3 regions of the Acidovorax sp. FG48 genome follow, and region 2 is predicted to be linked to each of the others. Evidence: predicted binding sites of a transcription regulator. Region 2 holds the regulator's gene; each other region holds the start of a gene.
The links. Region 2 encodes FliA, which starts transcription of late flagellar genes. Its sites were predicted from a motif close to CTAAAGTTTNNNNNNNNNNNGCCGNTA; they were not measured.

Region 1 (10,149 bases), on a different contig from region 2:
GGCGCGCGAGGTGCTGGGCCGCTACCAGGTGGCGGTGGGCTCCACGGGCAACCTGGGCATGAGCATCGGTGTGGTGGCGTCGGCTTTGGGCTTCCAGGCCACGGTACACATGTCGGCCGACGCGAAAGAATGGAAAAAGGATCGACTGCGTCAGCGCGGTGTGCAGGTGGTGGAGCACGCGGGCGACTACGAGCGTGCCGTGGCCGCTGGCCGCGCCGAGGCGGCCAGCAACCCGCTGTGCCACTTTGTGGACGACGAGCAATCGTTCTCGCTACTGCTGGGCTACAGCGCGGCGGCGCTGCACCTACAAAAGCAACTGGCCGAGCAAGGCGTGGTGGTGGATGCCGAGCACCCGCTCATCGTCTACCTGCCGTGTGGTGTGGGCGGCGCGCCCGCAGGCATCACCTTTGGCCTGCGGCAGGTGCTGGGGCCGCATGTGTACTGCTTCTTTGCGGAGCCGGTGCAGTCGCCGTGCTTCATGGTGCAAATGATGGCCGATGCAACGCAAGGTGTGGGGCAGCACCCCTCGGTCTACGACTGGGGTCTGACCAACCGCACCGAGGCCGACGGCCTGGCCGTGCCGCGTGCATCGCTGCTGGCGGCCGAGCTGGTGCGGCCGCTGCTGTCGGGCGTGTACACCGTGGCTGACGACACCTTGTTTGCGCTCCTGGTGCGGGTGCTGGACGCCTTGGGCGAGCGCATTGAGCCCTCGGCCGCCGCAGGCTTCAGCGGCCCGGCCATGTTGACGGGTACCACGGCCGGGCAGGCCTGGCTGCGCAGCACGGGCATTGAGGCCGTGCTGCACCAGGCCACCCACCTGGTATGGACCACGGGCGGCCTGCTGGTGCCCGATGCGCAGTACCAGGGCTTTGTGCAGCGCGGGCGGGCTGTGCTGGCTGCGCAGGCCTGATGGCCCACCACCTTCTTTCCTCTTTTTTCTTTTCACTTTTTTATCTGGAGCCACGCCATGAACCGCAAGCAACTGCTTTTGTCGGCCGTCCTCTGTGCCGCCCTGGGGGCCACTGCGTGGACTCCGGCCATGGCGCAGGAGGCTGCGTTCCCCACCAAGCCGATCACGCTGGTGATTCCGTTCCCGCCCGGTGGCGCCACCGATGTGCTGGGGCGGCTGATTGGCAAAAAGCTGGGCGACAAGCTGGGCCAGAGCGTGGTGATCGACAACCGCGCGGGGGCGGGCACGGTGATCGGTGCGACGTCGGTGGCGCGGGCGGCGCCGGATGGCTACACGCTGCTCATGAGTTCGGGCACCACCTTCACCGTCAACCCCGCCGTGCGCGCCAAGCTTCCGTACGACCCGGTCAAGAGCTTTGAGCCCATTGGCATCACGGGCCGCACGGGGTTGATTCTGCTGGCCAACAAGGATGTGCCGGCCAGCGACCTGAAGCAGTTCGTGGCACTGGTGAAAGCGGCGCCCGACAAGTATTCGTATGGCTCGTTCGGCACGGGCACCACCTCGCAGTTTGCGGGCGAGATGTTCTTCCACGCGGCGGGTCTCAAGATCCAGCATGTGCCCTACAAGGGCAGTGCACCTGCAATGACCGACCTGCTCGGCGGGCAGATCCCGTTCACTGTCGATACCGTGTCGGCGGCGCTGCCGCAGCTCAAGGACGGCAAGATCAAGGCCATTGCGGTGACCTCCGGCAAACGCTCGGCTCTGCTGCCCAAGGTGCCCACGCTGGCCGAGAGCGGTTACCCCGGCCTGGAGATGGACACCTGGCTCGCCATGGTGGCGCCGCGTGGGCTCCCGCCAGCCGTGAAGGCGCGGCTGGAACTGGCGCTGGCCCAGGTGGTGTCAGACCCCGAGACGCGTGACAAGATGATCGCGGTCGGGTTCGAGCCGTCCTATGCTTCGTCCAAGGTGTTGGCCGAGCTGATCGATAAGGAGTTGCCGCTGATGCGCGCCATTGCACAGCGTGCCGCTATCACCGCAGACTGAACCCGTGGGACCAGAACAAGGAGACAAGCCCGAGATGACCACCACAACCCCCCAAGCCCTGGTTGAGCTGACGGCCAACGAACTGCGCCACCGCATTGGCACACGCGAGATTTCGCCGGTGGAGCTGCTGGACGCCTGCATTGAACGCATCGAGGCCGTGAACCCGCACGTGAATGCCGTCACCGCCACCTGCTACGACCGCGCCCGCACCGAAGCCAAGGCGGCCGAGCAAGCGGTGCTGCGCGGCGAGCCGCTGGGCCTGCTGCATGGCCTGCCCATGGGCGTGAAAGACCTGGAGGCCACGGCGGGCTTGCTGACCACCTATGGATCGCAGATCTACCGCGAGCACATTCCGGCCGAGGACAACGTGCTGGTGGCGCGCCTGCGCGCAGCGGGCGCCATCGTGACGGGCAAGACCAACATCCCGGAAATGGGCGCGGGCGCCAATTCGCGCAACACGGTGTGGGGCGCCACGGGCAACCCGTTCAACCCCAACCTGAACGCTGGGGGCTCGTCGGGCGGCTCGGCCGCTGCGCTGGCGTGCGACATGCTGCCGGTGTGCACGGGCTCGGACACGGGTGGGTCGCTGCGCATTCCGGCGTCCATTTGTGGTGTGGTGGGCTTTCGGCCCTCGCCCGGCGTGGTGCCCAGCTCGCGCAAGCTGCTGGGCTGGACGCCGATTTCTGTGGTTGGCCCCATGGGCCGCACGGTGGAAGAGGCCTGCCTGCAACTGGCCGCATCGGCGGGCATGTCGGCGGGTGACCCGCTGAGCTACCCGCTGGACCCGATGAGCTTCCTTCTGCCTGAAACCGTGGACCTGAGCCGCCTGCGCGTGGCCTACACCGATGACTTTGGCGCCTGCGCTGTGGACAACGGCATCCGCGCCGTGTTCCGCAACAAGGTGCAAGCCATGAAGCACTTGTTTGCGCGTTGCGACGCCATCGACATCGACCTGGGCGATGTGCACCGCTGCTTTGACGTGCTGCGCGCCGAGGCCTTTGTGGCCAGCACGCGCGAGGCCTATGAGCGCGACCCCGCCAGCCTGGGCCCCAACACCCGCGCCAACTACGAAATGGGCGCCGCCATGACGCTGCTGGACAGCGCCTGGGCGCAGGCGGAGCAGACACGCATCCTGGCGCGGTTCCAGAAGTTGTACGAGGACTACGACATCATCCTCGCGCCCACCACACCTGTGTCGCCCTTTGCCTGGACCGAGCTGTTTGCCAGCCACATCAACGGCGAGCCGCAGGCCAATTACTACCGCTGGCTGGCGCTCACGTATGTGACCACGCTCACCACCCATCCGGCGCTGAGCCTGCCCTGCGGGCTGGACGACGCTGGCATGCCGTTTGGCCTGCAGATCGTGGGCCGTTTCCGCGCCGACCGGCACACGCTGGGTGTGGGGCATGCGCTGGAGCAGGCGTTCAAGGGCATTGCAGGGCTGGCACGGCCCCGGCCCGACATCGCCAAGCTGATGCAGACGCGCGCCGAACCTGCGCTGACCTCCATCGTGACCGTGGCACCGGACCCCCGCGACGCCCGCACCCTGCCGCGCGACGACCGTGCGGCATCGGCTGCGCAGGTGTCGGCGGTTTGAACAGGAGACACCGACCATGCAAACCGTGGACACCATCGTGATTGGCGCAGGCATTGCCGGGGCCTCCGTGGCCTGGCAACTGGTACAGCCCGGCGCCGCAGTGCAGGGCGCCAGCGTGCTGCTGCTGGAGCGTGAATCGCAGCCCGGTTACCACACCACTGGCCGCTCGGCCGCGCTCTACATGGCAACCTATGGCACGCCCAACATCCAGGCGCTGACCCGGGCCAGCCGCGCGTTTTACGATGCGCCGCCGCCTGAATTTGGCGCCGACCCCATCCTCTCGCCCCGGGGCGTGGTCTATGTGGCAGGGCCCGACCAGCTCGATCTACTGAAGCAAGCCTACGACGAGGCGCTCGCCACCTCGCCCAATGTGCAGTGGGTGGAGCAGGCCGAGCTGCTGGCGATACTGCCCTGCCTGAAGCCCGAGGCTGTGGTCGCAGGCATGAGCGAGCCCGAGGCAGCGGACATTGACGTGAACGCCTTGCACCAGGGCTACCTGCGTGGCCTGCGCCAGCGCGGCGGCCAGGTGCTGACCCACGCCGAGGTGACGGCTGTGCGCCGCGAAGGCACTGTGTGGCAGGTGACGATGGCCGATGGGCGGGTGTTTGCCACCCCCACCATCGTCAACGCAGCGGGTGCCTGGGCCGATGTGGTGGCGGGCCTGGCGGGTGTGCCGCCGATCGGGCTGGAGCCACGCCGCCGCACGGCGTTCACCTTTCCGGTGCCCGAGGGCATGGACGCCACCCACTGGCCTGCGGTGATCGGCATCGACGAAAGCTTTTACTTCAAGCCCGATGCTGGGCAACTGCTGGGCTCACCGGCCAATGCCGACCCCACGCACCCGCACGATGTGGTGCCCGAAGAGCTGGACGTGGCCACCGGGATTTATCACATCGAGGAAATGACCCGGTTCCAGATCCGCCGCCCGTCACACACCTGGGCCGGGCTGCGCTCGTTTGTGCCGGATGGCGACATGGTGATTGGCTGGGACAACCATGTGCCCGGCTTCTTCTGGCTGGCCGGGCAGGGCGGATATGGGATTCAGAGCGCGGCGGGCGCCTCGTTGCTGGCGCGGCAGCTGCTGCGCGGCGAACCGCTGGCCGACGAGCTGGTGCGCGAGGGCGTGGGGGTCGAAGGGCTGTCGCCCGCGCGTTTGCGCTGAGCCGCCAGGGCCGAGAGAGAGGGGGGCTCAGCCCCTTAGGCGAAGGTGTTGACGTTGGTCCCCAGCGTACCGCTGGTGGCCAACTGGGGCTGCGGCATGGACTGCTGCATGGCGTCGATCATGGTGGCGGCCGACACGGCCTGCATGTCCAGCGCCTTTTTCAGCACCACCATGTTCAGGGCGTCGGACGTCTTGGCGCTGGCCAGGCTGGTAGCGGTGTTGACGATGCTGTTGGTCAGGGCGACGTCCATGGTGACTCCTTGGGGCAATAGTGGTTTATCGGCACTACAAAAGCGTGCTTGAGGGTTGTTACATGTGCAGGTGGCGGTGAAGCTGCGCTGTTCTGCATTGCCTTAGTCCAGCGCAGGCACCCCCAGGGCTGGGCAGGCGGCCAGGTCGGAGGTGCGGGCGTTCGGCAACTGTCGGGCTGCGTCGCGCAAGGCGGTGCGCAGGCCTTCTTCCAGCGTGGGGTGGTAGAACGGCATGCCCAAAAGATCGTGCACGGTCAGCTGTTGCTGAACGGCCAGGGCCAGCAGGTGGGCGAGGTGCTCGCCATCGGGGGCGCACAACTCGGCACCCAGCAGGCGACCACTCGCGTGGTCGGCATAAATGCAGAGGCGTCCCTGGTTGCGCTGCGCGGTGCGGGCGCGGCCCTGGTTTGCGTAGCTGGCGGTGCCGGTGATGGTGCTGTGCGGGTCCATGTCGGCCACGCGCGGCCCCACCACCGCCACGTTGGGGTCGGCGAACACGATGGAGAGCAAGCTGCGGCGCCGAAATCGCGTGGGCGTGGGGGCCAGGGCGTTCAGGCCTGCAATGTGGCCTTCATCGGCCGACTCGTGCAGCAACGGGGTGTGGGTGTTGGCGTCGCCCGCCAAAAACACCGGCAGGTCGCCAATCTGTTGGGTTTGCGGGTCTGCGGTGGGCAAGCCGCGCGCATCCAGCGGCACGCCCAGCGTCTCGAGGCCCAGGTGTTCGATGTTGGGCACCCGGCCCATCGCGGCGATGACCTGGTCCACCACCACGCGGTTGGCGCCACTCGCCACCTCGATGCCTCCGGGCACCTCGCGCAACTGCGCCTCGGCGCCCATGTGCAGGACCATGTCTTGTTTCAGCAGAGCGGCCAGCTCGGCGTTGAGCGTAGGATCGCTCAGCCCGGCCAGCGTGTGGCCGGTGGTGAATGCCGCCACCTCCAAGCCCAGCCGCGCCAGGGCTTGCGACAGCTCCACCCCGATCGGTCCCATGCCAATCACTGCAACGCGGGGGCCGAGACTGGGTTGCTCGAACAAGGTGTCGGTGGTGAGCATGCGGTCGCCAAACGCCAGCCATTCATCGGGCACGCGGGGGCGTGACCCCGTGGCGATGATGATGCTGCGTGTGGCGTAAGCCGTGCCGTCGATGTCCACCGCACGTGGCCCCAGCAGCGTTGCACGCCCTGACCTCTGGGCGCTGCCCAGCCCGTTGGTGGCCTGGGTGGCTCCTGCCACGAAGTAATCTCGCAGTGCGCGCACGCGCTGCAGCACGGCAGGCAGGTCGGCGGTCAGACCACTCGCGCCGCGCAGACCGAATTCTTCAAAGGTGTGGCGGCGGTGGAAGGCGTTGGCTGCCTCGATCAGCGCTTTGGACGGCATGCAGCCCACGCGCGCGCAGGTGGTGCCCCAGGGGCCTTCGTTCACGATGAGGTAGCGGTCGGTGCGCTTGCGCACTTCGCGCAAGGCGGCCAGGCCCGCCGTGCCGGCGCCGATGATGATGGTGTCGAGCGGTTGGGGCATGGGGCTCTTTCGGAGTCGGAAAAGCCGGAGTGTGTAGCGTGAACGGCCCCACCGCTGTAGGCATGCACGCCGTTTTACGAGGGCGCTGTGGGGGGCGCTTCCCAACCCTTTGTATGAAGGCGTAGCCCGGGGTCAGGCTTCGACATCCGACCAGCCCACGCGGCCTTGCCCATGGTCGTTGATGCGTTGCACAAAGGGCGCCGCTTGTGTTTGGGGCAGGCGCAGTTGCAAGGTGACCAGGGTGCCATGCTGAACGTCCACCAGTTCGGCACCTGCCGCCTCGATTTCTCGGCGCAGCAAGCCCTCCAGGGCATAGGGCACCTGGCATTGCAAGGTGGTCATGCGCTGCAGCGTGACCTTGGGGGCGGTGAGCAGCGCCTGGGCAATGGTGTCGGTGTAGGCGCGCACTAGGCCGCCCGCGCCCAGCTTGACCCCGCCAAAATAGCGCACCACCGTGGCCAGCACGCCTTCCAGGTCCTGGTGGCGCAGCACGTCCAGCATGGGGCGGCCAGCGGTGCCTCCGGGCTCTCCATCGTCCACCGCGGCAGACTGGCCGCCCGCCAGCAGGGCCCAGCAGATGTGGGCGGCGCCGGGGTGCTGCTTCCACAAGGCATCGACGGCGGCCTGGGCACTGGTGCGGTCGGCCATGGGTTGCACGCAGCCGATGAAGCGGCTTTTCTTGATGATGAGTTCGCTGTGCGCGGGGGCGGCCAGAGTCTGGGGCATGGGGCAGCGAGTGTACGGCGAGCATTTGGGGTGCCAGCCTGGGACGGTGTGTGACAGAAGTCACAGTCCATGCCCTCAAGGGCATGGATCGACACCAATCGCGTCGCGAATGTGCGTTCTGTCACACACACGTTTGGCGTGCGTTCCTACACTGCGGACTTGTCGCTGTGGCCTACGCTGTTGCTACGCATTTGAAAGCACCCGGGCCACCAGAAAAGGAACCGCCATGTTTGCCACTTCGCTCTCTGCACCTTTGCCTACCTCTCTCGCCAGCCATCTGTTTGGCCGTTTTATTGCCCCCTCTGGCGCCCAGGCATCGAGCCCCAGTGCGTTGGCATCGGCCGCCGCAATGCCCAGCGCGATGGACGAGCAGGATGACGATGCGATGCCGGACCTAGCACAGCGCGTGCGGGAAATTGGCGAGTGGTGATACGGCGCCCTGCGTGATGTGACAAACCACGCAGTGGAGCGCGTGTTTATTCGGTGTTGTCTACGCCGCCTTGTGCCTTCTCTAAGTCGCGTGCCATGAGCACGCTGGTGTAGTTGGTCAAAGGGCGCCAGTCGCACTCGCCCACCACCCGGTAACCCCAGGATTCATACATTGCTATCAAAGCGGTAGCGGGTTGTGCAGTGTCTAAAGCCATCACTCGGGCGCCTGCCTTGCGGGCATAGTCCAGGGCATAGGCGTGCAACTGTTTGCCGTAGCCCCGGCCTTTGGCGTCGGGGCTGATACAGAACTGGCACAGCGACCACACCGCAGGCTCGCGGTAAAGCGGTACAGTGGACTCGGGTTGCGGCGGTCGCAGCGTGGCGGTGCCCACATAGTCGTTTCCATCCAGCATCACCAGCCCCGTGCCAGAAGCAAATCGCTTGGCTGTGTCTTCCACGGACTGGTGGGTGCCCCAGTAGCGCAGGCCCCGCTGCGCGTGGGGTGCGTAGGCGGAGTGGATGAGGGCGGTCAGCCGTGCCAGGTCATCGGCGGCCGTGACGGGGCGAATCAAAAGCGGATCGGACAAAGTCATCGAGATGCTCCGTGCCCTCGCGTTGGGCGCTGCCGGTCATGCAGCGGATTGCGTAGCCTCATTCAAAGCTTCAGCTCCCAGGTTTCTCCCACCAATTGCTGACCAAAACCTTCGTAGGGCTCGGTCTTGACCAACTGAAAACCCCGTTGCGCATAGATACCGCGCGCCGCCGTCAGGCAGCTGTTGGTCCACAGCACCATCTTTTTGTAACCTTTTGCACGCGCAAAGGCAATGCATTCGTCGGTCAGGCGGGTGCCCAGGCCGAGGCCCCTGGCTTTGGGGCTGAGGATGAGCATGCGCAGCTGTGCGGTGGTGGGGGATTTGCGCACCACAAACACCGAGCCCACCCGCTCGCCGTCCAGCTCGGCGATCCAGGCCTTCTCCCACGCGGGCTGAAACTTGCGCAGAAACTGCGCCGCGATGTCTGCCACCAAGGCCTCAAACCGGTTGTCCCAGCCGTACTCGCGCCAATAGATCTCGCCATGCTGCTGCACCACCCAGCCCATGTCGCCGGGCAGAGGGTCGCGCAGAACGGCGATGCGCGTGCCGTCCGCGGCGTTGGAGGGGGCGGACAGCAGGGTTTCGATCCGCTCCATGGCCTCCACCACCTCTTGGCGCCGCGCCGGGGGCAAAGGCGCGAGCAGTGCGGCGGCCTCGTCGCGCGAGCGCTGCTGCAGCGGCTCGAACACCTCGCGCCCGGCAGCGGTGAGCGTGACCAGGCTTTGTCGCGCGTCCTTGGTGCTGGCGTGGCGTTCTATCCACCCTGACTGCTCAAAACGCCGCAGTATCCGGCTCATGTACCCACCGTCCAGGCCGAGCTCCCGTGCGAGTTCGCTGGCCACGGGTGCCTCGCGGTGCGCCAGTTCATACAACACGCGCACATCGGTCAATGACAGCTTGCTGCCCAGGTATGGGTCCAGCACGCCAATGCGGCGGGTGATGAAGCGGTTGAAGCGGCGCACGGCCTTCACCGCGCTCGGGGGAACGGGGAGGGGGTCGGAAGGGGTGGGGGCAACGTTGCTCATGAATGCCTTTGTCAGTTAATTAATTGACAAAGGCAAGTATATGCTTGATGGTCATCAAACCTGTATCAGTGAGGGGCAAGGGCCACCAAGGGGACAAAAAACGTCTGCCAACGTAAAATCGCGGGTTATCCACCACAGATGCGCCCTACAAAAGCCCCCATCGCACCGGGGGCGGCCGCGACCCCCTTTGCATGAACGCCCCCGTTGACGTCTCCTTTTTTGCGCGCGCCGCAAAGCCCTTGACCAGCTACCGTCCGTACTGGGCCAAGCGCTTCGGCACGGCCCCGTTCCTGCCAATGAGCCGCGCCGAGATGGAGAAACTAGGCTGGGACAGTTGCGACATCATCCTGGTCACAGGCGACGCGTATGTGGACCACCCCAGCTTCGGCATGGCCGTGATCGGCCGCACGCTGGAGGCCCAGGGCTTTCGCGTGGGGATCATCGCCCAGCCTGACTGGCAGAGCGCCGAACCCTTCAAGGTGCTGGGCAAGCCCAACCTGTTCTGGGGCGTGACGGCGGGCAACATGGATTCGATGATCAACCGGTACACCGCCGACCGGAAGATCCGCAGCGACGACGCCTACACCCCCGGCGATGTGGGTGGCAAGCGCCCCGACCGAGCCGCCATCGTCTACAGCCAGCGCTGCCGCGAGGCCTACAAGGACGTGCCCATCATCCTGGGCGGCATTGAAGGCAGCCTGCGCCGCATTGCGCACTACGACTACTGGAGCGACAAGGTGCGCCGCTCCATCGTGGTGGACAGCAAGTGCGATCTGCTGCTGTACGGCAACGCCGAGCGTGCGCTGGTCGAGGTGGCTCACCGCATTGCTGCGCGCGAGCCGGTCGAGAAAATCACCGACGTGCGCGGCACGGCCTTTGTGCGCCGTCCCGACG
Region 2 (10,149 bases):
GTGGGGCTGATCACACTGGACACCTACCGTGTGGGCGCGCACGAACAACTGCGCACTTACGGGCGCATGCTGGGCATCGTGGCCCACTTGGCGCACGACCGTGCCGCGCTGCAAGACCTGCTGGGCCTGCTCAGCGGCAAGAAAATGGTGTTGATCGACACCACCGGCGTGGCCCCCAGGGACCCCCGCAAGCGCGACATGCTGGATGTGCTGGACCTGCCCCATGTGAACCGCCTGCTCGTGCTCAACGCCGGCTGCCATGGCGACACGCTGGATGACGTGCTGACCGCCTTCAAAACCGACGGCTCGCAACAGGCCATCCTGTCCAAGGTGGACGAGGCCGTGAAGCTGGGCCCCGCCATCGACGCGCTGATCCGCCACCAGATGGTGCTGCGCGGCGTGACCAATGGCCAGCGTGTGCCCGAAGACTGGGAGCGTGCCAACGCCCACCAGCTCATCAGCGCCTCCATGCGGTCGCCCGCCAAGTCGGCCTTCGACCCCAAGGCCACCGACCTGAACTTCTTTTTTTCGCACTCTCCCGATACCGTGACGGAGGGGGGATTGGTCGATGCTTGATCTGGGTTTTCATCAGGCGGCCAGCCTGCACAGCCTCACCCCGCAGGCGGAGCTGCGGCTGCTGGCGGTCGCCAGCCAGGGCAACACGGCGAATGGCCTCGAAACGCTGTGGCAGATCTGCGCCAGCCTGCAGCGGCTGGGCTACCCGGTGGTGGTGCTCGACGGCACGGCGCAGGAGTCCGACGACAGCCCCGGGCTGCTGCACCTGCTGCAACACGCCACATGGAATGACGGTGCCAGCCTGAACCTGGGCGCCACTGCGTCTTCGCTCGCCGTGATTCCGGCGGCCAAAGGGCTGCAGCACCTGAGCCGCAAGGCCGGTGACACCGCCCGATCCCCCATGGAAAGCCTGTTGCCCTACTTCAGGACCTATGGCCTGATGGTGATTCACGCACCGGCGTCCACCCTGGGGCCCCTGCTCACCCACACGGCCACGGTGCCGCTGGTGGTCATGGGCAGCGGCGCAGCGGGGGTGATGACGAGCTACAAGAGCCTCAAGCAGATCGCGCTGCACACGGGCTTGCCCTCCATGGTGGCAGCCTTGCTGCACAGCAACACGGCCGCCGAACGCCGCAAGGCCCAGTCCCAGTTGATGACACTGCAGGCCTGCGCCGAACGCCATCTGGGCGGCCCCATTCGCACCACCACCATTGCCACGCAGAACCCCCAGGATCTTCAGCGTCTGGCCTTGCAACTGCTGGAAAATGCGGGCACCATGAACGGAGCGCTGGCTGCGCTGACACCCAGCAACTTGACAGGCATGCCTGCGCATTTTGTCCGGAGCCACTGACCAGAGCCTGTGATGCACCTCTACGTACCCACGTTGACCCGCACTGCCCCCAACGGTCTGGCCAGTCGCCAGCCCCGCGAGGCGGATGAAGTTCGGGCGATGGCACCCCCAAGCGGCTCCAGAACAAGATCGCATACCCGCCTTACCAGTGCATAACACCCTCTCTATGTACACCGCCAAAGGCCAGCTTGATCGCGATGCCATGATCCGCCAGCATGTACCGCTGGTACGGAGGATTGCGCACCACATGATCGCCAAGCTGCCTCCCAATGTCGAACTGGATGACTTGATCCAGGTCGGCATGATGGGGCTCGCCGAAGCCCTCTCGCGCTATGAAGTCGCGCAGGGCGTGCAGTTTGAAACCTTCGCCACCCAGCGCATCCGGGGCGCCATGCTCGACGAGTTGCGCGAGGGTGACTGGATGAGCCGCAGCTCGCGCAAGAGCCAGAAAGACATCGAGCACGCCGTGCACCGGCTGGAACAAAAGCTGGGCCGCAGCCCGCTGGAGTCTGAAATAGCTGGCGAAATGGGCATGAGCCTGGCGGACTACCAGAACCTGCTGGGCAAGGTACGCGGTACCCAGCTGGTGTACCTGGAAGACATGACGCATGGCAACGACGACGAGGACGGTTTTCTGGACCGCCACGTTGCCGACAGCGCAGCCGACCCGGTGGAGCTGCTGCGCGATCAGCGGCTCAAGACATCACTGGTCAACGCCATCAAGACCCTGCCGGAGCGCGAGCAGCACATCATGGGCATGTATTACGAACATGACATGAACCTCAAGGAAATTGCCGCCGTGTTGGGCGTGACCGAGTCTCGGGTGTGCCAGTTGCACAGCCAGTCGATTGCCCGCCTGCGCGCCAAGATGCGCGCACACTGAGCCCGCGCGTCAGGCCACGAGCCGGGCAACACAAGGCATTGCGGGGCCAACAGTTTGGATGGCTGCGCGGGCGGGCACCTCTTGCGCCCTGGCCCGCCCCTCCCTCAGAAAAGTCTTTGGTGCTCAGCCCGCAGAGCGGTAGATGCGCGCCACGCCTGGCGCAGCTCCGCGCGCGCCCAGGCCGTCCCCGTAGGTAGAAGCTGCATTGGACGGAGGCAACAAGCCCGCGGCCTGGCGGTCGGTGACGGCGGCCAACCGGGCCAGGCTGTCACGGTGCAAAGTCAGCATGGTGCGGATGGCATCCGCACGCTTCTGCAGCGAAGCCGGTAGCGGCATGCCACGCGCGGCGGCTTGTTCGAGCGCACGCGAAAAGTCGGCCGCTGCATCGCGCAAGGCCGTACTGTGTTTTTCCAGAGAGAGGGGATCTGCCGCGAGAAGTGCGGCGGAGACTTGTTCGATCCGCTGTTCAACAGCTGAGAGAGATTCTTCCAGAGTCATGGCGCATTGTGCGACGGATTGCGCCCTCTAACAAAACGCCGATCAGCCCCGGGAGCGGGACAGGATCTCCTGGGCGTTGGACAGCAGTTTGTCGGCAATGGCTTCCGCGTCGACCGAAAATTCACCCTTCTCGATGGCAGCGCGCACGGCCTTGACCTTGCCTGCATCAAAATCGGCCGTGCTGCGGGTGGCGGGGCTGAGCGCGCGGGCTGCGGTGGACACCGTGACGGGCACACCGGCGGATGACGCAACCAGTGCGTCTTTCGTGGCTCCTTCCGCCGCGCTGGCGGGAGCCTTGGCTTGCTTGGCAAGCCCCGTCGGCGGCAACCCGCCCGGCAGTTCCGGTGTTTGACCTATCTTCATCGCTCTCTCCACCACCCCGTTGGATGTGGGGCATCAGTAGCAATGTTTTCGACCCATTTGGCCCGGACTTTAGCCATTTATTACCGGGGCGTCATCACAGAGTGACATCCACCGTCCCAGAATCGTTCACAGTTCCGCTCACGATACGCCCATTCTCCATGCGAACACGCACAGTCTGTCCGGCCGAGCCCGCCGTCAACGCCTGGCCCGCCGAGCTGACTGCGTAGCCGGGCCCCTGGGCCACCACCTTCACCTGCGCACCCGCCTTGAACAGCAGCGGGGCCCGCACCATGGCCTGGCGCACCGCCTGACCCGCCACGAGCTGGCGAGCGGCGGTCTGACCCACCCACAGGTCAGGGTTGGCCAGGACAGGGGAGGCATCGGCCGCCCAATCCACTTCGGCCTCGGTGGCGTCGTTGGCCGTCAACACGGCGCCCGGCGCTACATTGTTGGTCAGCACCCAGGCGGGCCCAAACGCTTTGATGGTGACGGGTAAAAACACATTCCATGCGGTCGCGCCTTCCACACAACGCAGCCCCAGGCGTGTACGGCCCCACAGGCGAGCACCCACGGGGAGATAAGGTTCAACGCGCGCACAGGGTGCCAGCCGCAGGCGCGAATCCAGTGAGCCAACACTCACTTCCATGCGCAGCGGCAGTGCGGAGGACTGGTTGCGAGCCAGAGCATCGTCCAGCCAGCGCTGGGTGAGCGGGCCGAGGTCTGCCGCAGGGTCCGCCGCCGACTGGGCGTGAGCGACACCGCTGGCACCGAATGCGGCCCCGGCCACGGCACCCACCAGACACCAGGTGCGCACCAAGGCGCCAGCACGCACAAGCAGCCGCGGCCGGGCGGCGCAGCGCAGCGCGGCGTTAGCGTCAGAAAAAAGGGTGTGGGCGGTCATAGGGGCCTCCTGGGCATCGGATGGCCAGGCTGCCTGCGCACGGGGCGCAACGGAAGGCAGAGGCCATTTCACCCCTGGAACTATAGGCACGCGCCTTGAACGCAAAACCCGGAACTGCGCATCCATTTGCCACTTCTTCGCGCTTTAGAAAAAAGGCGCGGTTTCCATAATCAAGCAACGCCAAAAAGGCCCCTCGGGCTGGCGACTTTGCAACCGACGGTGTGAGGCACACATGCTTGACAAGATGACTAACCAGCTGAATTTTCACGGCAACGCCCTGGTGCTGCGCGGTGAACGCCAGCGCGCCATCGCCAGCAACATTGCCAACGCCGACACGCCGGGCTATGTGGCTCGGGACTTCAAGTTTGGCGATGCGCTGCGCGAGGCCACGGGCGTGACATCTTCGGCCACCGGCACGCCCGGCGCGGCCATCACACGGCTGGCCACCAGCGGCTCGTACGGAACCGCGGGCACCACCGATCCGCACCACATTCCGCTGCCCACCGTGAATTCCAGCACCAGCATCGACCGGCAAGGCGCTCTCGGCTACGCCGTGCAGACGCAGCCCAGCCTGGACAACAACTCGGTGGACCTGGACCGCGAGCGTGCCAACTTCGTGGACAACGCCGTGCGCTACGAAGCCACGCTGCGGTTCATCAACGGCAACGCCAAAACCATGCTCAGCGCCATTCAGGGCCAATAACTACGCAGCCCAGCAGCTCAGAAAGCGAGCCACCCCATGTCCATGTTCTCGATCTTCAACGTGTCCGGCAGCGCCATCAGCGCGCAGTCGCAACGGCTCAACGTGGTGGCCAGCAACCTGGCCAATGTGGATGCAGTGGCCGGTCCCGACGGTCAGGCCTACAAGGCACGCCAGGTGGTGTTCCAGACAGCGCCGATGGGCGCCGACAGCTCTGCAGGCGTCAAGGTCAGCGGCATCAGCGAAAGCAACGTGCCGGGCCGGCGTGTGCACGATCCCAGCCACCCCTCGGCGGACGCCGAGGGCTATGTGACCCACTCCAACGTCAATGCCGTGGAGGAGATGGTCAACATGATCTCCGCCTCGCGCTCGTACCAGAACAACGTCGAGGTCATGAACACGGCCAAGTCGCTGCTCCTCAAGACCCTGCAGATGGGCCAGTAATTCCCGGGAGACCCCACCATGATTGTCAGCAGCGCCACCAACACCACGCCTACGGCGGACTCGTCCAGCACGAAAACCAACTCGGCCACCGACCCGGCAGCCGCGCAGGACCGCTTCTTGAAACTGCTGGTGGCGCAGCTGAATAACCAAGACCCCATGAATCCGCTGGATAACGCCCAAATGACATCACAGATCGCACAGATCAACACTGTGACGGGCGTTCAGCAGCTCAACGAAACCGTCAAGTCCTTGGCAAGCCAATTCGCCGCTCAGCAACTGATGCAAGGTAGCAATATGGTGGGCCGGCAGGTGCTCGTGGAGGGCAACACGATGACCGTGGACGAGACCAGCAAGAAAGCCACTGGCGCATTTGATTTGGCGGGCTCCGCCGCCAGTGTGACCGTGCAGGTGCTCGACCCGACAGGCAAGCAAGTGGGTGTTGTCGAGATGGGCTCACTGCCCGCAGGGCGTTACAACTTCAGCTGGGACGCCGCGCAGTACCAAGGTGACGCCAATGTGCGATTCAAGGTGGTCGCCAACAACGCCAAGGCAGTCGTAGGAGCTACGCCGCTGGCCGTGGACAAAGTGGTCGCCGTGAGCATGGATGGCGGCAAGCTCCAGCTGCAACTCGGGCGCGGGGGCGTTGCCACACAGGATGGCATCAAAGCGATTTTGTAATTTCCCAGACTTTCCACCAGGAGCACCAATATGTCATTCCAACATGGCCTCTCAGGCCTCAACGCTTCCAGCAAAAACCTGGATGTGATCGGCCACAATATCGCCAACTCTGGGACCACCGGGTTCAAGGCATCCCGCGCCGAGTTCGCGGAAATGGTGGCCGCATCCATGGGTGCTGGTGGCGGAAACTATGGCATCGGCGTCGAAGTGGCCGCAGTTTCACAACAATTCTCGCAAGGCAACATCACCGTAACCGGCAACAACCTGGACGTAGCCATCAATGGCAACGGATTTTTCAAGGTCATGCAGACCGATGGTTCTGCGGCCTACACCCGCGCTGGCAACTTCAAGCTCGACAAAAACGGCGATCTGGTGACCAATACCAGCGCCAAAGTCATGGGCTTCAAGGTGGACCCGACCACCGGCCTGAGCACCTCCGAAGCCACCCCCCTGAGCTTTCCCACAGGCGCGCCGATCCAAGCTAAGCAGACCGACAACATTACCGCCACGTTGAACCTGGATGCGCGCGCCAACGATGCCGTCGGGGTGCCCGCCGATCCTGGCCCACCACCCGTCCCCGCCATTCCACCAACACCGCGATCCACCTACGGCACTTCGATCAATGTGTACGACACCCAGGGTGTCGCCGTACCCGTCAATCTTTATTTCGAGAAGAACGGATCGAATACTTGGGATGTCTTCACGAGCCTGGATCCGGCAGCCACCTCCGTAGGTACCGTCGTCTTCGATGGCAATGGCGTGTATGACATCACAGCCAACACCCCCATCACCATTCAAGTGGACCCCGTCGCGACCAACCCGAACAACCCACCTGCCCCTTGGGACGTCACCCTCGACCTGTCGAATTGCACCCAGTTTGGCAGCAAATTTGCTGTGGCAGACCTCAAGCAGGACGGCTACGCATCGGGCGACCTCACAAGCATCAACATTTCCAACGACGGTATGGTCATGGCCAGTTACTCCAACGGCGTGACACGCGCCGAGGCGCAAGTGGCGCTGGCAAACTTCCGCAACCCCCAAGGCCTGCTCTCGGTGGGAGGAAACAACTGGGTGGAGTCTTTCGATTCTGGCCCAGCCGTCCTTGGCAAGCCCGGGGACGGTAATTTCGGCGCCCTGCGCTCGGGCGCCCTGGAAGACTCCAACGTGGACCTCACCGCCGAGCTGGTGAACATGATGACCGCCCAGCGCGCTTACCAGGCCAACGCACAGACCATCAAGACGCAAGACCAGGTGATGTCCACCCTGGTGAACCTGCGCTGATCGGCTGACCGCCCCTACTGAACCCGCCCAGGACCCCGGAGAGCCCCCATGGACCGCATCATCTACACCTCGATGACAGGCGCCAACGCCGCTGCCCACCGGCAGGCGGTGCTGTCCAACAACCTCGCCAATGTGTCCACCGGCGGGTTCCGCGCCGAGATGTCCACCTTCCGCTCGGTGCCGCTGCAGGGCGACGGCGCCAAGACGCGCGTGTTTGCGCTGGAGGCCACCTCGGGCTACGTCAATACCCCCGGCCCCGTGCAGCGCACCGGCCGCAATCTCGACGCGATGGCCGCAGGCAACGCCTGGTTTGCCGTGCAGGGCCTGGATGGCACCGAGGCCTACACCCGCGCCGGCAGCTTTGAAGTGTCGGCCACGGGCCAGCTGCTCACCCCCACCGGACTGCCTGTGCTGTCGGATGGCGGCGCGCCCATCGACGTGCCGCCCGGAGCCGATGTGTCGCTCGGGTCGGACGGCACCGTGACCTCCAAGATTCCGGGCCAGCCCGCCCAGGCCATTGGCCGCCTCAAGCTGGCCACGCCCACGCCCGAAGATCCGCTCAAACGCGGCGACGACGGGCTGTTCCGCACCACCTCGGGCGACCCCATGCCCAACGACGCCAACGCCCGCATGCTGTCGGGCGCGCTGGAGGGATCGAACGTGAACCCGGTCGAATGCATGGTTGGAATGATCGCTGCATCACGCCAGTTCGAGCAGCAGATGAAGCTGCTGCAGACCGCCGAAACCAACGACAAGACCGCCAGCCAGTTGCTGAGCATGAACGGCTGATGCCGCTGCCCCACCCTGCACGCACCCGCCAAAAGGAAGCACCATGATCAACTCCCTCTGGATCGCCAAGACCGGCATGTCTGCCCAGCAGACCCAGCTCGACGTCATCTCGCACAACCTGGCCAACGTCTCCACCACCGGCTACAAGCGCAACAACGCGGTGTTCGAAGACCTGATCTACCAGAACCTGCGCCAGGTGGGCGCCAATACCACCGAGCAGAACCAGCTGCCCACCGGCCTGCACCTGGGCCTGGGCGTGCGCACGGTGGCCACCAGCCGCAACTTCATGCAGGGCAGCCTGCAGGAGTCCAAGAACAACCTGGATGTCGCCATCAACGGCAACGGCTTCTTTGAAGTGACCATGCCCGATGGCACCGTGGGCTACACCCGCGATGGCTCGTTCCAGGTCGATGCCCAGGGCCGCATGGTCACATCCAGCGGGCTGCCTGTGGTCAACGGCATCACCATTCCGGCCAACGCCACCAGCGTCACCATCAGCGCTGAAGGCGCCGTGGCCGTGACCGTGCCGGGCAACACACAGCCGCAGACGGTGGGCAACCTGGCCATGGCCAGCTTCATCAACCCGGCCGGCCTGGAGCCCATCGGGCAGAACCTGTTCAAGGAATCCGCTGCGTCCGGCCAGCCCCAGCAAGGCACCCCCGGCACGAACGGCCTGGGCATCATCAAGCAAGGGTTTCTGGAAGCCTCCAACGTCAACGTGGTGGAAGAGCTGGTCACCATGATCCAGACCCAACGCGCCTACGAGATGAATTCCAAGGCCATCCAGACCTCGGACCAGATGCTGGCCAAGCTGGCCCAGCTGTGACCTCCCTTGTGACCGCCCGTTTGCCCGCGCTTTCGCCCAGGACCTCCGCCATGCGCACTTTCACACGCTCCCTTCGCCTGCTGCAGGCACTTGGCTCGCTGCACGCGGGCGTTCCCGCCCTGGGCGCAGCACTGCTGTGCGCTGGTTGTGCCAGCCTGTCGCCACCGCCGCCGGTGGACATCCTGCCCACCACCCCGCCCCCGCTGGCCGCTGCACCGCGCACCCCGCCCCCGGTGACGGGCGGACTGTTCCACAACGCCAGCTACCGCCCCGCGTTTGAAGACCGGCGCGCGCGCCTGGTGGGCGACAACGTGACCATCCAGATCGTGGAAAACGTGACGGCCAGCCAGAAGTCGTCGTCCACGGTGGACCGCACCTCTGAAGTCTCTGCTGGCGTGACGGCCCTGCCCTTCACCAGCAAGACCTTCACCGACAAGCTGGGCGTTGGCGCCAATTCGGGCAATGCGTTCTCCGGCAAGGGCGGCACCGAAAGCGCCAACACCTTCACCGGCTCCATCACCGCCACGGTGGTGGATGTGCTGCCCAACGGGCACCTGGTCATCACCGGCGAGAAGCAGATCGGCGTGAACCAGAACGTGGATGTGCTGCGCTTTTCGGGCACGGTGGACCCCCGCGCGCTACAACCCGGCAGCATCGTGAACTCGACCCAGGTGGCCAACGTGCGCGTCGAATCGCGCGGACGCGGCGCACAGAACGAAGCCCAGGCCATGGGCTGGATGGGCCGGTTCTTCAACACCGTCACGCCGTTCTGACCAGCCCGGGCGCCCTGAGTGCGCCCAGTGCGCCCATGCCCCCAGTCCTTCCGGCATCTGACGGAAGGCTGGGCGTTGCCTTTGTTCACTACGAATTTGATAGCTATCAGCGCATATTGCACTAGCGCTTCTGGCCATTTTTGCTCAAAAATGGCCTGTCAGACCGCTCGCAGGCCGTGCCTACGCCCCCCTTGCCAACGCGGCTAAGGACCCAGCCAATAAGCCGGTGAACCCGCTTCTTTTTGGGTTTTAGTTCTGGCCATGGCCCACCACAATGGATGCCATGAAAGCCTCGTCCCACTCCCCCCTGACCCGCACGGCGCGCGCGCTGTGGCTGCTGCTGGCCCTGGCGGCCGCAGGTCTGGCAACGCCTGCACAGGCCTTGCGCATCAAGGAAGTGGCGGCAGTGCAGGGCGTGCGCAGCAACCAGCTGACGGGCTACGGCCTGGTCGTGGGGCTGGACGGCACGGGCGACCAGACCACGCAGATGCCCTACACCACGCAGGCCATGTCCAACTACCTGCAGCAGATGGGCATCAGCCTGCCCCCCGGCACGGCGTCGCAGTTGCAGCTCAAGAACGTAGCGGCGGTAATCGTCACGGCGCAACTGCCCGCCTTTGCCCAGCCGGGCCAGCAAATCGACGTGA
Region 3 (10,149 bases), on a different contig from region 2:
AGCCCGTGCGCATCATCACGCCCTTCCCGGTGGGTGGTGGGCCGGACGGCGTGGCCCGCCTAGTGGCCGACAAGTTGTCCAAAAGCTGGGGTCAGCCCGTGGTGGTCGAGAACCGCCCCGGTGGCAATGGCTTCATCGCCATCGACGCGTTCAAGCGCGGCGCCAAGGACGGGCATGACCTGATCGTGCTCGACAACGTGCACCTGGCCGCCTACCCCAGCCTGTTCAAGAAGCTGCCTTACGACACGGCCAAGGACTTCGACACACTGCTGCCGCTGTTCAAGACCTACTTCTTCTTCACCGTGGCCGCCAACAGCAAGTACAAGGCCGTGAGCGACATCGTGGCCGACGCCAAGGCCAACCCTGGCAAGCTCAACTACGGCTCCTGGTCCATCGGCAACCCGGTGCACCTGGGCTCCGAGCTGTTTGAAAGCGCCACCGGCACGCAGATGGAGCACGTGCTCTACAAAGAGACCACGCAGCTCTACACCTCGGTCTCCACCGGCGAGCTGTCGTTTGCGCTGGGCAGTGCTGCCACCGCCGGGCCGCTGCAGCGCGCGGGCAAGCTGCGCTTTCTGGCCGTCACCGCGCCGCAGCGCCTGGCCAGCTTTCCGGACGTGCCCACCGTGGGCGAATCGGGCGGCCCCAAGGGCTTTGAGGTGACGGGCTGGAACGCCATTGCCGTGCCGCCCGGCCTGCCCGCTGCCGTGACCGACAAGATCCGCAAGGACATCGAGCAAGCCCTGTCGGGCGCCGATGTGCAGGAGAAGTTCAAGAGCTTTGGCTACGAGCCCTTCCCCACCACCCGCGCGCAGTTCACCCAGTTCGTCAAGGACGAGAGCCAGCGCTTTGGCGAGGTGATCAAGAAGGCCAACGTGTCCCTCGACTGACCCGCCCCCACCCAGCAACCAAGGACCCATGCCCATGAGCGAATTCACCAAGACCCCCGGCTGGCTGGACTGGTACGCCGGCCCCAGCAAACCCCGTTTCCAGGTGCCTGCAGGCGCGGTGGACGCGCACTGCCACGTGTTCGGCCCCGGGGCAGAGTTCCCCTACGCGCCCGAGCGCAAGTACACCCCCTGCGACGCCAGCAAGCACCAGCTGTACGCGCTGCGCGACCACCTGGGCTTTGCGCGCAACGTGGTGGTGCAGGCCACCTGCCACGGCGCGGACAACCGCGCCATGGTCGATGCGCTGGTGCACTCGGGTGGCAAGGCGCGCGGCGTCGCCACCGTGCGCCGTTCGGTGACCGACGAGGAACTGCAGGCCATGCACGACGCCGGCGTGCGCGGCGTGCGCTTCAACTTCGTCAAGCGCCTGGTGGACTTCACGCCCAAGGACGAGCTGATGGAGATTGCCGCGCGCATCGCCAAGCTCGGCTGGCACGTGGTGATCTACTTCGAGGCCGTGGACCTTCCCGAGCTGTGGGACTTCTTCACTGCGCTGCCCACCACCGTGGTGGTGGACCACATGGGCCGCCCCGATGTGAGCAAGCCGGTGGACGGACCGGAGTTTGAGCTGTTCCTGAAGTTCATGCGCCAGCACCCCAATGTGTGGAGCAAGGTGAGCTGCCCTGAGCGCCTCAGCGTCACCGGACCCAAGGCGCTGAATGGTGAGCAGAACGCGTACCAGGATGTGGTGCCCTTTGCCCGCAAGGTGGTCGCAGAGTTCCCCGACCGCGTGCTGTGGGGCACCGACTGGCCGCACCCCAACCTCAAGGACCACATGCCCGACGACGGCCTGCTGGTGGACTTCATCCCGCACATCGCCCCCACGGCGGAGCTGCAGCACAAGCTGCTGGTGGACAACCCCATGCGCCTGTACTGGCCCGAAGAAGTGACCCAGAAAGGCTGACGCCATGCCACTCGACAAACCCTACCTGGACGTGCCCGGCACGACCATCTTCGACGCGGAGCAAAGCCGCAAGGGCTACTGGCTCAACCAGTTCTGCATGAGCCTGATGAAGGCCGAGAACCGCGCACGCTTCAAGGCCAACGAACGCGCCTATCTGGACGAGTGGGCGATGACCGAAGAGCAGAAGCAGGCCGTGCTGGCACGCGACCTGAACTGGTGCATCCGCCTGGGCGGCAACATCTACTTTCTGGCCAAGATCGGGGCCACCGACGGCAAGAGCTTCCAGCAGATGGCGGGCAGCATGACCGGCATGACCGAAGAGGAATACCGCAACATGATGATCAGCGGCGGCCGCTCGGCCAATGGCAACCGCGTGATCGGCGAAGACGGCGACGCACAGGCGCACCGGCAGCCGCAAGGTGCGGCGGGCAAGAAAGGAAACTGACCATGGCCAAGATCACCGCCTCCGTGTTCACGTCGCACGTGCCTGCCATCGGCGCTGCGCTGGACCTGGGCAAGACACAAGAAGATTACTGGAAGCCGCTGTTCGCGGGCTACGACTTCTCCAAGCAGTGGATGAAGGACAACAAGCCCGACGTGATCTTCCTGGTCTACAACGACCACGCCACGGCGTTCAGCCTGGAGATGATTCCCACGTTCGCCATCGGCACGGCCGCGCAGTTCCAGCCCGCCGACGAGGGCTGGGGTCCCCGCCCCGTGCCCGTGGTGCAGGGCCACCCGGACCTGGCCGCGCACATCGCGCAGTCGGTCATCCAGCAGGACTTTGACCTCACCATCGTCAACAAGATGGATGTGGACCACGGCCTCACCGTGCCGCTGTCGCTGATGTGCGGCGAGCAAGACCCCAAGACGGGAGCCTGGCCCTGCCCGGTGATCCCGTTTGCCGTCAACGTGGTGCAGTACCCCGTGCCCAGCGGCCGCCGCTGCTACAACCTGGGCCAGGCCATCCGCAAGGCGGTGGAGAGCTACGACGAAGACCTGAACGTGCACATCTGGGGCACCGGCGGCATGAGCCACCAGCTGCAGGGCCCGCGTGCCGGCCTCATCAACAAGGAGTTCGACAACGCCTTCCTCGACAAGCTCATCAGCGATCCCGAGGCCGCCGCCAGCATCCCGCACATCGACTACGTGCGCGAGGCGGGCAGCGAAGGCATCGAGCTGGTGATGTGGCTCATCGCGCGCGGCGCCATGGCCGATGTGGCCGGTGGCAAGCCGCCGAAGGTGGCGCACCGCTTCTACCATGTGCCCGCGTCCAACACCGCCGTGGGCCACCTGATTCTTGAGAACACCTAAAAAACACGCCAAAGGACACACACCATGACCATCAAAGTCGCACTCGCAGGCGCTGGCGCCTTCGGCATCAAGCACCTGGACGGCATCAAGAACATTGACGGCGTTGAAGTCGTCTCCCTCATCAGCCGCGACCTGGCCAAGACCCAGGAAGTGGCCGACAAGTACGGCATCAAGCACGTCACCACCGACCTGGCCGACAGCCTGGCCATCAAGGAAGTGGACGCCGTGATCCTGTGCACGCCCACGCAGATGCACGCCAGCCAGACCATTGCCTGTCTGGAAGCGGGCAAGCATGTGCAGGTCGAGATCCCGCTGTGCGACGTGCTGGCCGATGGGGAGAAGGTTGTCGCCCTGCAAAAGCAGACCGGCCTGGTGGCCATGTGCGGCCACACCCGCCGCTTCAACCCCAGCCACCAGTACGTGCACCAAAAGATCACGGCCGGCGAGTTCAACATCCAGCAGATGGATGTGCAGACCTACTTCTTCCGCCGCACCAACATGAACGCGCTGGGCCAGCCCCGCAGCTGGACGGACCACCTGCTGTGGCACCACGCTGCCCATACGGTGGACCTGTTCGCCTACCAGGCGGGCAGCCCTATCGTGAAGGCCAACGCCATCCAGGGCCCCATCCACAAGGACCTGGGCATTGCCATGGACATGAGCATCCAGCTGCAGGCGGCCAACGGCGCCATCTGCACACTGTCGCTCAGCTTCAACAACGACGGCCCGCTGGGCACCTTCTTCCGCTACATCGGCGACACCGCCACCTACATCGCCCGCTACGACGACTTGGTGAACGGCAAGGAAGAGAAGATCGACGTGAGCCAGGTGGATGTGTCGATGAACGGCATCGAGCTGCAGGACCGCGAGTTCTTCGCCGCGATCAAGGAAGGCCGTGAGCCCAACGCCAGCGTGGCCCAGGTGTTGCCGTGCTACCAGGTGCTGCACAACCTGGAGCAGCAGCTCAACGCAGGCTGATTGCAAGCAAAAATGGCTGCTGGCGCTTATCCATCAGGCGCTGGCAGCTATTCATGTGATAGTTATTGGGGTGTGCGGCCTCACCCCTTCAATGCCGTCTTGTGCTCGATGACGCGCGAGACCAGGCCGTAGTCCACCGCCTCCTCGGCCGACATCCAGCGGTCCCGCTCGATGTCTTCCAGCACCACCTCCAGTGGCTTGCCTGTCTGGCGGGCAATGGTGCCCGCAATTCGCTCACGCGCTTTCACCATCTCGCGCGCCTGGATGGCGATGTCGCTGGCCGGGCCACCCGCGCCGCCGCTGGGCTGGTGGATCAGAAAGCGGGTGTTGGGCAGGCACACCCGCCGCTCACGCGGCGCTGCCAGGTACAGGTGCGTGGCAGCGCTGCCCACCCAGCCGGTGCCGATCATGTTCACCGGTGCAGAAATGAAGCGCACCAGGTCGTGGATCGTGTCGCCCGACTCCAGGTGCCCGCCGGGCGAGCTCACCAGCATGTCGATGGGCTCGGCGCTCTCTGCGTCCAGCGCAATCAGCCGCCGCGACACATCGGCGGCCACGGTGTCGGTGATGGTGCCGAAGACCAGCAGGGTGCGCGCCTTGAAGGCCTTTTCTTCCAGGTACGAGGTGCGCGGCTCGGCGCCCTGGGCGGAGGATGGGGTGTGGGTGTCTGGCGTGTCCATGGGGCCAAGTCCTTGAAAAGAGTCACAGGACTGCCTTGACGAACGAGACACGCCGGGCGTGACAGCCCTCAGCCTGCGGCTACGCGCTGACCCGGTGCAATGGTGGGCGGTGCCGCGTTCAGCGTCTCGATGGCAAACCCCGCCGCCGCCTTGTAGCGGGCCATGAAGCCCTCGCGTTCCTCGCGCGGCAGCACGTCGTCGATGTGGTCGAACACCCCGCCGCAGCGCTCGTCCACCAGCCCCAGCAGGCCAAAGGGGCCAGAACCTCGGTTGCGCAGCACCAGCGCAGAGATGTCCTTGCACAGCTTGTCGTCGTAGGCGCGCAGCGCCTGCGGGCCCACGCCATGCGCAATCAGCTGCGCGCCCAGCACGCGCGCATCCACGATGGCCTGGCTGGCCCCGTTGGAGCCCACGGGGTACATCACATGCGCCGCGTCGCCCAGCAGCGCCACGCGGCCGTCTACCCAGGTGGGCACCGGGTCGCGGTCGATCATGGGGTATTCAAAAATGTCCTTGGCACCGCGCAGCATGGCGGGCACGTCCAGCCAGCTGTAGTTCCAGCCGTCAAAGTGGTGGATGAACTCCTCCAGCGCCACGCGCCGGTTCCAGTCGCCGTGCTGCCAGCCGCCCTGGTTGTCCACCGTGATCTCGGCAATCCAGTTGATGGTGGCCAGCCCTGTGGTCGGGTCGGGTGGCGTGATGGGGTAGAACACCACGCGGTGGCGCAGCGAGCCCACGCCCACAAACGACGCGCCCGTACGCACCGGCACCCCCGGCGTGGTGCCCCGCCACATGATGGCGCCACCCCACTGGATGGGGGGCTGCGTGGGGTGCATTTGCGCCCGCACGGCCGAGTGCAGGCCGTCGGCCGCAATCAGCAGCGAGCCCGCTACTTCGCGTTGCGTGCCGTCGCGTGTTTCGACGATGGCGGTGACGCCATTCGCATCCTGCCGGTAGCCCACCACACGTTGCCCCAGCTGCACGGCGTTGTCGCCCAGGCGGGCTTTGACGGCGTGGTACAGCATCATCTGCAGCTGACCCCGGTGCACCGAATACTGCGGCCAGTGGTAGCCCGCCTCCAGGCCGCGCGGCTCGGCATACACCTCGTTCCCGTTGCGGCCCACCAGCGCCCATTCGCGCGCCTGCAGGCCAATGGTGTCCAGCACGTCGTTGCCAAACCCCAGGTCGTGCAGCTCGCGCACGGCGTTGGGCTGCAGGTTGATGCCCACGCCCAGCGGCTGCAGTTCCGGTACCGTTTCAAAGACGATGCAGGGCACGCCGATCTGGTGCAGGGTGAGGGCGGTGGCCATGCCACCAATGCCGCCACCGGCGATCAGCACGGGGTGGGCGGAAGAAGGGTGTGAAGTAGTGGGTGCGCCAGACATGCCGAGATTGTCCATGCAATGGCGGGTGGAGCTTGTCGCGGACGCCGCAGTCCCATGCGGCGCCGGGCGCATGCCGGGGGCGGTGTGCTGCAGGTTGGCAGCCTTCTCCCCAAGCCCTACTGCTCAGGCGTAGGTATCGACGTTGTTGCCCAGCCCAGCAGATGGAGTCTTTGCCGCCTGGGTCTTCTTTTGCTGCGCGGCATTGGCCGCCGCCTCTTCGGCCTTCGCCACCTGGGACAGTTGTTGCTCTTGCTGTTGCGCGCGCTGTATCGCCGTAATCTGGGCTTGCACCATCTGGATCTGCGCCTGCAGCAGCTTGGCCTTCTCTTGTTTGGCCTTGGCGTCCATATCGGAACTGACCACGCCCTTGAGTTCCTCCGTCAGTTCACGCAGCTGCTTTTGCAGCTTGGCGATGTCGCTGCTGCCGCTGGAGGAAGAAGGTTTGACGGGGGATGAGGTGGTGCTGGCAACTTGCATCCCTGGTTATCGGCAAGGCGCAGGGAAAGTTGACGGGACCGCTCGCAAAGGGGGCGATTGAACTGAATGCCGCCTACCCATCCGAGCCATGGTCTACCGATGTGCGGCTTGCCGCAGCCTGTGGCACCATGCTCCGATGCAGAACGATGAACACCTGATGGCGCTGGTGAACGCCAACCGCAGTACCCTGCTGCGCGCCGCTACGCGCCTGCTGGGTTCTGCCGAGGCCGAGGACGCCGTGCAGGACGCCTACGTGCGTGCGCTGGAGGCCCAGGCCCCGGCGCTCAATGCGGCCCAGGCGTGGCTGTTGACGGTGGTGCGCAACCTGGCCATCGACCGCCTGCGGCGGCGCCAGTGGATGGCCCAATGGCTGACCGAAGCCACGCGGACCGCGCATGGCGATGTTGCCGGTTCGGTCGTGCCCTCGGCAGAGGCCGATGCCGCGCTGGCGCAGCAAGCCACGCTCGCATTGCGGCGGCTGGCGGCGTGCGTCACGCCCATGGAGGGCGCCGCAGTGCTGCTGCATGCAGTGTTCGATGCCAGCCATGCCGAGCTGGCACAGACCACCGGCCGGACGGAAGCGGCCAGCCGCCAGCAATTGCGCCGCGCATTGCAGCGCCTGCGGCAAGCCGAAGCGCAGGCCCGCCACGGTGATGGACGCGATGAACCCAGTGACGGCGACCCGGCGGTGCTGCGCCTTTATTTGCAGTCGCTGCAATTGCGGGACCCGCAGGCGCTGTGGGCCCTGCTGCACCAGCCGCCCGTGAGTGCGATGGCGACGCAGCGCTCCGTGCAATCCGTACCACCGCGTGCCTCGCGAGCACCGGCCACGGTGGGTGGGGTGGTTCAGGTGGGCGGGCAACTGGGTTTGGTGCTCACGCTCGACGGCGTGACACTGTGCGTGTTGCCCCTGGGGCCCTGCGCCGAGCTGGCCCAAGACGTCGTGGTGGCCTAGCCGACCCACCGGCACAGCAGCAAGAGCCAGCCCGCCCGGCAGCACACAGGAAGGACGTTCGCAACACCATGGCCTCCCAGACCACCCCTACCTTCTTCGCCACCCCCCAGGCATTCCGCGAGTGGCTGGAGCGCCATGCGGCCAGCGCGCCGGAGTTGCTGGTTGGTTTTCACAAAGTGGGCTCGGGCCGCCCCAGCATGGGCTGGTCGGAGTCGGTGGACGAAGCCCTGTGCTTTGGCTGGATCGATGGCATCCGGCGGCGCATTGACGAGCACACGTATTCGATCCGCTTCACGCCGCGCAAGCCGTCGTCGATCTGGAGTGCGGTCAACATCGCCAAGGTGGAGCAGTTGCAGGCGGCAGGCCGCATGACGCCTGCGGGGCTGGCCGCTTTCGCGCACCGCAAGGCCGACAAGTCGGCCATTTACTCACACGAGCAGGCGGGGGTGGCCGAGCTGCCGGTGGCGCTGCAGCGTGCATTCCAGCGCAACAAAGCCGCGTGGCGGTACTTTCAGGAATCCACACCGCCCAGCTACCGCAAGGTGATGCTGCACTGGGTCACATCCGCCAAACGCGATGCGACCCGGGAGGCCCGGTTTGCGCAGCTGATGGCCGCCTGCGCAGCGGGTGAGCGCATTGAGTTGTGGGCGAAGCGGCCGTCCAGTACCAAGGCTTAGTCCGGCCCCAAGCCCGAGCCACCCGGTAGGTTGCCGCGCTTGCCGTAAGCTCGCGGAATGCAACAAAGAAACCTTGGACCTTTCTCCGTCTCGGCCATCGGCCTGGGCTGCATGAACCTCTCGCACGCCTATGGCGCGCCGGTGTCTGCCGAGCAGGGCGAGCGCGTGCTGCTGGCCGCGCTGGATGCGGGCGTGACGTTGTTCGACACCGCCACGCTCTATGGCTTTGGCGCCAACGAAACCTTGGTGGGCCGTGTGCTGAAGCAGCACCGCAGCCGTTTCACCCTGGCCAGCAAATGCGGCATGCAGGGCGTCGATGTGAACGGCGACGGCAAGCTGGTGCGCGTGATCGATGGCCGGCCCGCCACGCTGCGCCAGACCTGCGAAGACAGCCTGCGCCGCCTGCAGACCGATGTGATCGACCTGTACTACCTGCACCGCTGGGACAAGAAGGTGCCCATCGAAGACAGCGTGGGTGCTTTGGCCGACCTGGTGCGCGCGGGCAAGATCCGCAGCATTGGCCTGTCGGAGGTGTCTGCCGCCACCCTGCGCAAGGCCCACGCGGTGCATCCGATTGTGGCGGTGCAGACCGAGTATTCGCTCTGGACGCGCAACCCCGAGATTGCTGTGCTGGACGCCTGCCGAGAACTGGGCGCCGCGTTTGTGGCGTTCAGCCCCGTGGCGCGGGGCTTTCTGTGTGGCGATCTGCGCGATGTGAGTACGCTGGATGCCAAGGATATCCGCCGCGCCATGCCCCGTTTTGCGCCCGACGCCTATGCGGCCAACCTGGCGCTGCTCGACGGCTACCAGGCCATTGCGCGCGATGTGGGCTGCACGCCCGCCCAGCTGGCGCTGGCATGGCTACTGCACAAGGCCGAGCACATCATCCCCATCCCCGGCACCACCAGCGTGGCGCATTTGCAGGACGACTTGGGCGCCGCCAATGTGCGGCTGCATGCCGCCACCATGGCGCGGCTGGACGCGCTGATCAACGAGCGAACGGTGGTGGGTAGCCGCTACAACGCGCAGAGCGCGAGTGAAGTCGATACCGAGACGTTTGAAGACCGCGCAGCGTGAGCGGCGCGGTCTGGGGGGACATCAGCACCGCAGCTTCACTGCGGCCTGAGAGGGCGTGTGCCAGGCGTCAACGCCCGCGCAGGTTCCCCTTGTCATCTGCAATCACGATCTCCACACGGCGGTTCATGGCGCGGCCTTCGGGTGATGCGTTGTCGGCCACCGGGTGGGCCTTGCCATAGCCGCGCGCGGTGATGCGGCTGCTGTCCACCCCGCGCTGCACCAGCGCATCGCGCACGGCCTGCGCGCGGCGGTCTGACAGGTCCTGGTTGTAGCTGTCGCTACCCACGCTGTCGGTGTAGCCCTCGATCAGCAGCTTGCGGTCCGGAAACTGCTTGAGGAAGTTGGCCAGCTTGTCCAGACGTGGGGCCGCCTGGGCTGACAGCTCGGCCTTGTTGAAGGCAAACAGCACATCGCCCAAGGTCACCAGCAGGCCGCGCTCGGTTTGCTGGGCTTCCATGTCGCGCAGCTGGGCTTCGAGTGCGCGCACACGGTCTTGCGCGGCGTTGGCCTGGGCCATGGCGGCGGTGGCTTGTGCCTGCTGTTGTGCGGCGCGCTGCTCGGCGCTCATGGCCTGCTGCTGTGCCTGTTGTGCGCGCAGGCGGGCGGCATCGGCCTCCTGGGTGCGGGCTTGCAGGCGGATGCGATCCGCTTCGCTGCCGGCCTGCTTGATATTGGCATCGAGCTGGCGTGCCCGGGCCGTGTTGGTGGCGATCTCGGCACGTTGGCGGGCGATGTACGCCAAGTGGTTGGTC

Region 1: a site for FliA is predicted at 4,991-5,017, ahead of ACODSU_RS13070 (YjfB family protein). Genes of this name have one in related genera too.
Region 3: a site for FliA is predicted at 6,696-6,722, ahead of ACODSU_RS00315 (FlxA-like family protein). Genes of this name have one in related genera too.

What each region holds. Positions count from the first base shown of each region.
Region 1 is NZ_JBMDJH010000008.1:15,919-26,067, reverse strand. It holds gene dsdA (D-serine ammonia-lyase) at 1-910, shown strand, start outside; gene ACODSU_RS13085 (Bug family tripartite tricarboxylate transporter substrate binding protein) at 968-1,954, shown strand; gene ACODSU_RS13080 (amidase) at 1,989-3,551, shown strand; gene ACODSU_RS13075 (NAD(P)/FAD-dependent oxidoreductase) at 3,568-4,713, shown strand; gene ACODSU_RS13070 (YjfB family protein) at 4,749-4,964, opposite strand; gene ACODSU_RS13065 (dihydrolipoyl dehydrogenase) at 5,067-6,482, opposite strand; gene ACODSU_RS13060 (IMPACT family protein) at 6,615-7,208, opposite strand; gene ACODSU_RS13055 (hypothetical protein) at 7,435-7,638, shown strand; gene ACODSU_RS13050 (GNAT family N-acetyltransferase) at 7,685-8,230, opposite strand; gene ACODSU_RS13045 (bifunctional helix-turn-helix transcriptional regulator/GNAT family N-acetyltransferase) at 8,293-9,255, opposite strand; gene ACODSU_RS13040 (YgiQ family radical SAM protein) at 9,447-10,149, shown strand, end outside.
Region 2 is NZ_JBMDJH010000009.1:9,539-19,687, forward strand. It holds gene flhF (flagellar biosynthesis GTPase FlhF) at 1-576, shown strand, start outside; gene ACODSU_RS14050 (hypothetical protein) at 569-1,366, shown strand; gene ACODSU_RS14055 (RNA polymerase sigma factor FliA) at 1,533-2,249, shown strand; gene ACODSU_RS14060 (hypothetical protein) at 2,373-2,747, opposite strand; gene flgM (flagellar biosynthesis anti-sigma factor FlgM) at 2,790-3,110, opposite strand; gene flgA (flagellar basal body P-ring formation chaperone FlgA) at 3,205-4,011, opposite strand; gene flgB (flagellar basal body rod protein FlgB) at 4,244-4,714, shown strand; gene flgC (flagellar basal body rod protein FlgC) at 4,751-5,155, shown strand; gene ACODSU_RS14085 (flagellar hook assembly protein FlgD) at 5,177-5,833, shown strand; gene flgE (flagellar hook protein FlgE) at 5,864-7,114, shown strand; gene flgF (flagellar basal-body rod protein FlgF) at 7,163-7,903, shown strand; gene flgG (flagellar basal-body rod protein FlgG) at 7,947-8,729, shown strand; gene ACODSU_RS14105 (flagellar basal body L-ring protein FlgH) at 8,780-9,502, shown strand; gene ACODSU_RS14110 (flagellar basal body P-ring protein FlgI) at 9,786-10,149, shown strand, end outside.
Region 3 is NZ_JBMDJH010000001.1:63,594-73,742, reverse strand. It holds gene ACODSU_RS00350 (Bug family tripartite tricarboxylate transporter substrate binding protein) at 1-890, shown strand, start outside; gene ACODSU_RS00345 (amidohydrolase family protein) at 925-1,854, shown strand; gene ligA (protocatechuate 4,5-dioxygenase subunit alpha) at 1,859-2,299, shown strand; gene ACODSU_RS00335 (class III extradiol dioxygenase subunit beta) at 2,302-3,168, shown strand; gene ACODSU_RS00330 (Gfo/Idh/MocA family oxidoreductase) at 3,193-4,146, shown strand; gene ACODSU_RS00325 (ATP-dependent Clp protease proteolytic subunit) at 4,227-4,826, opposite strand; gene ACODSU_RS00320 (flavin-dependent oxidoreductase) at 4,895-6,211, opposite strand; gene ACODSU_RS00315 (FlxA-like family protein) at 6,335-6,688, opposite strand; gene ACODSU_RS00310 (sigma-70 family RNA polymerase sigma factor) at 6,825-7,643, shown strand; gene ACODSU_RS00305 (YdeI/OmpD-associated family protein) at 7,712-8,320, shown strand; gene ACODSU_RS00300 (aldo/keto reductase) at 8,378-9,397, shown strand; gene ACODSU_RS00295 (OmpA family protein) at 9,465-10,149, opposite strand, start outside.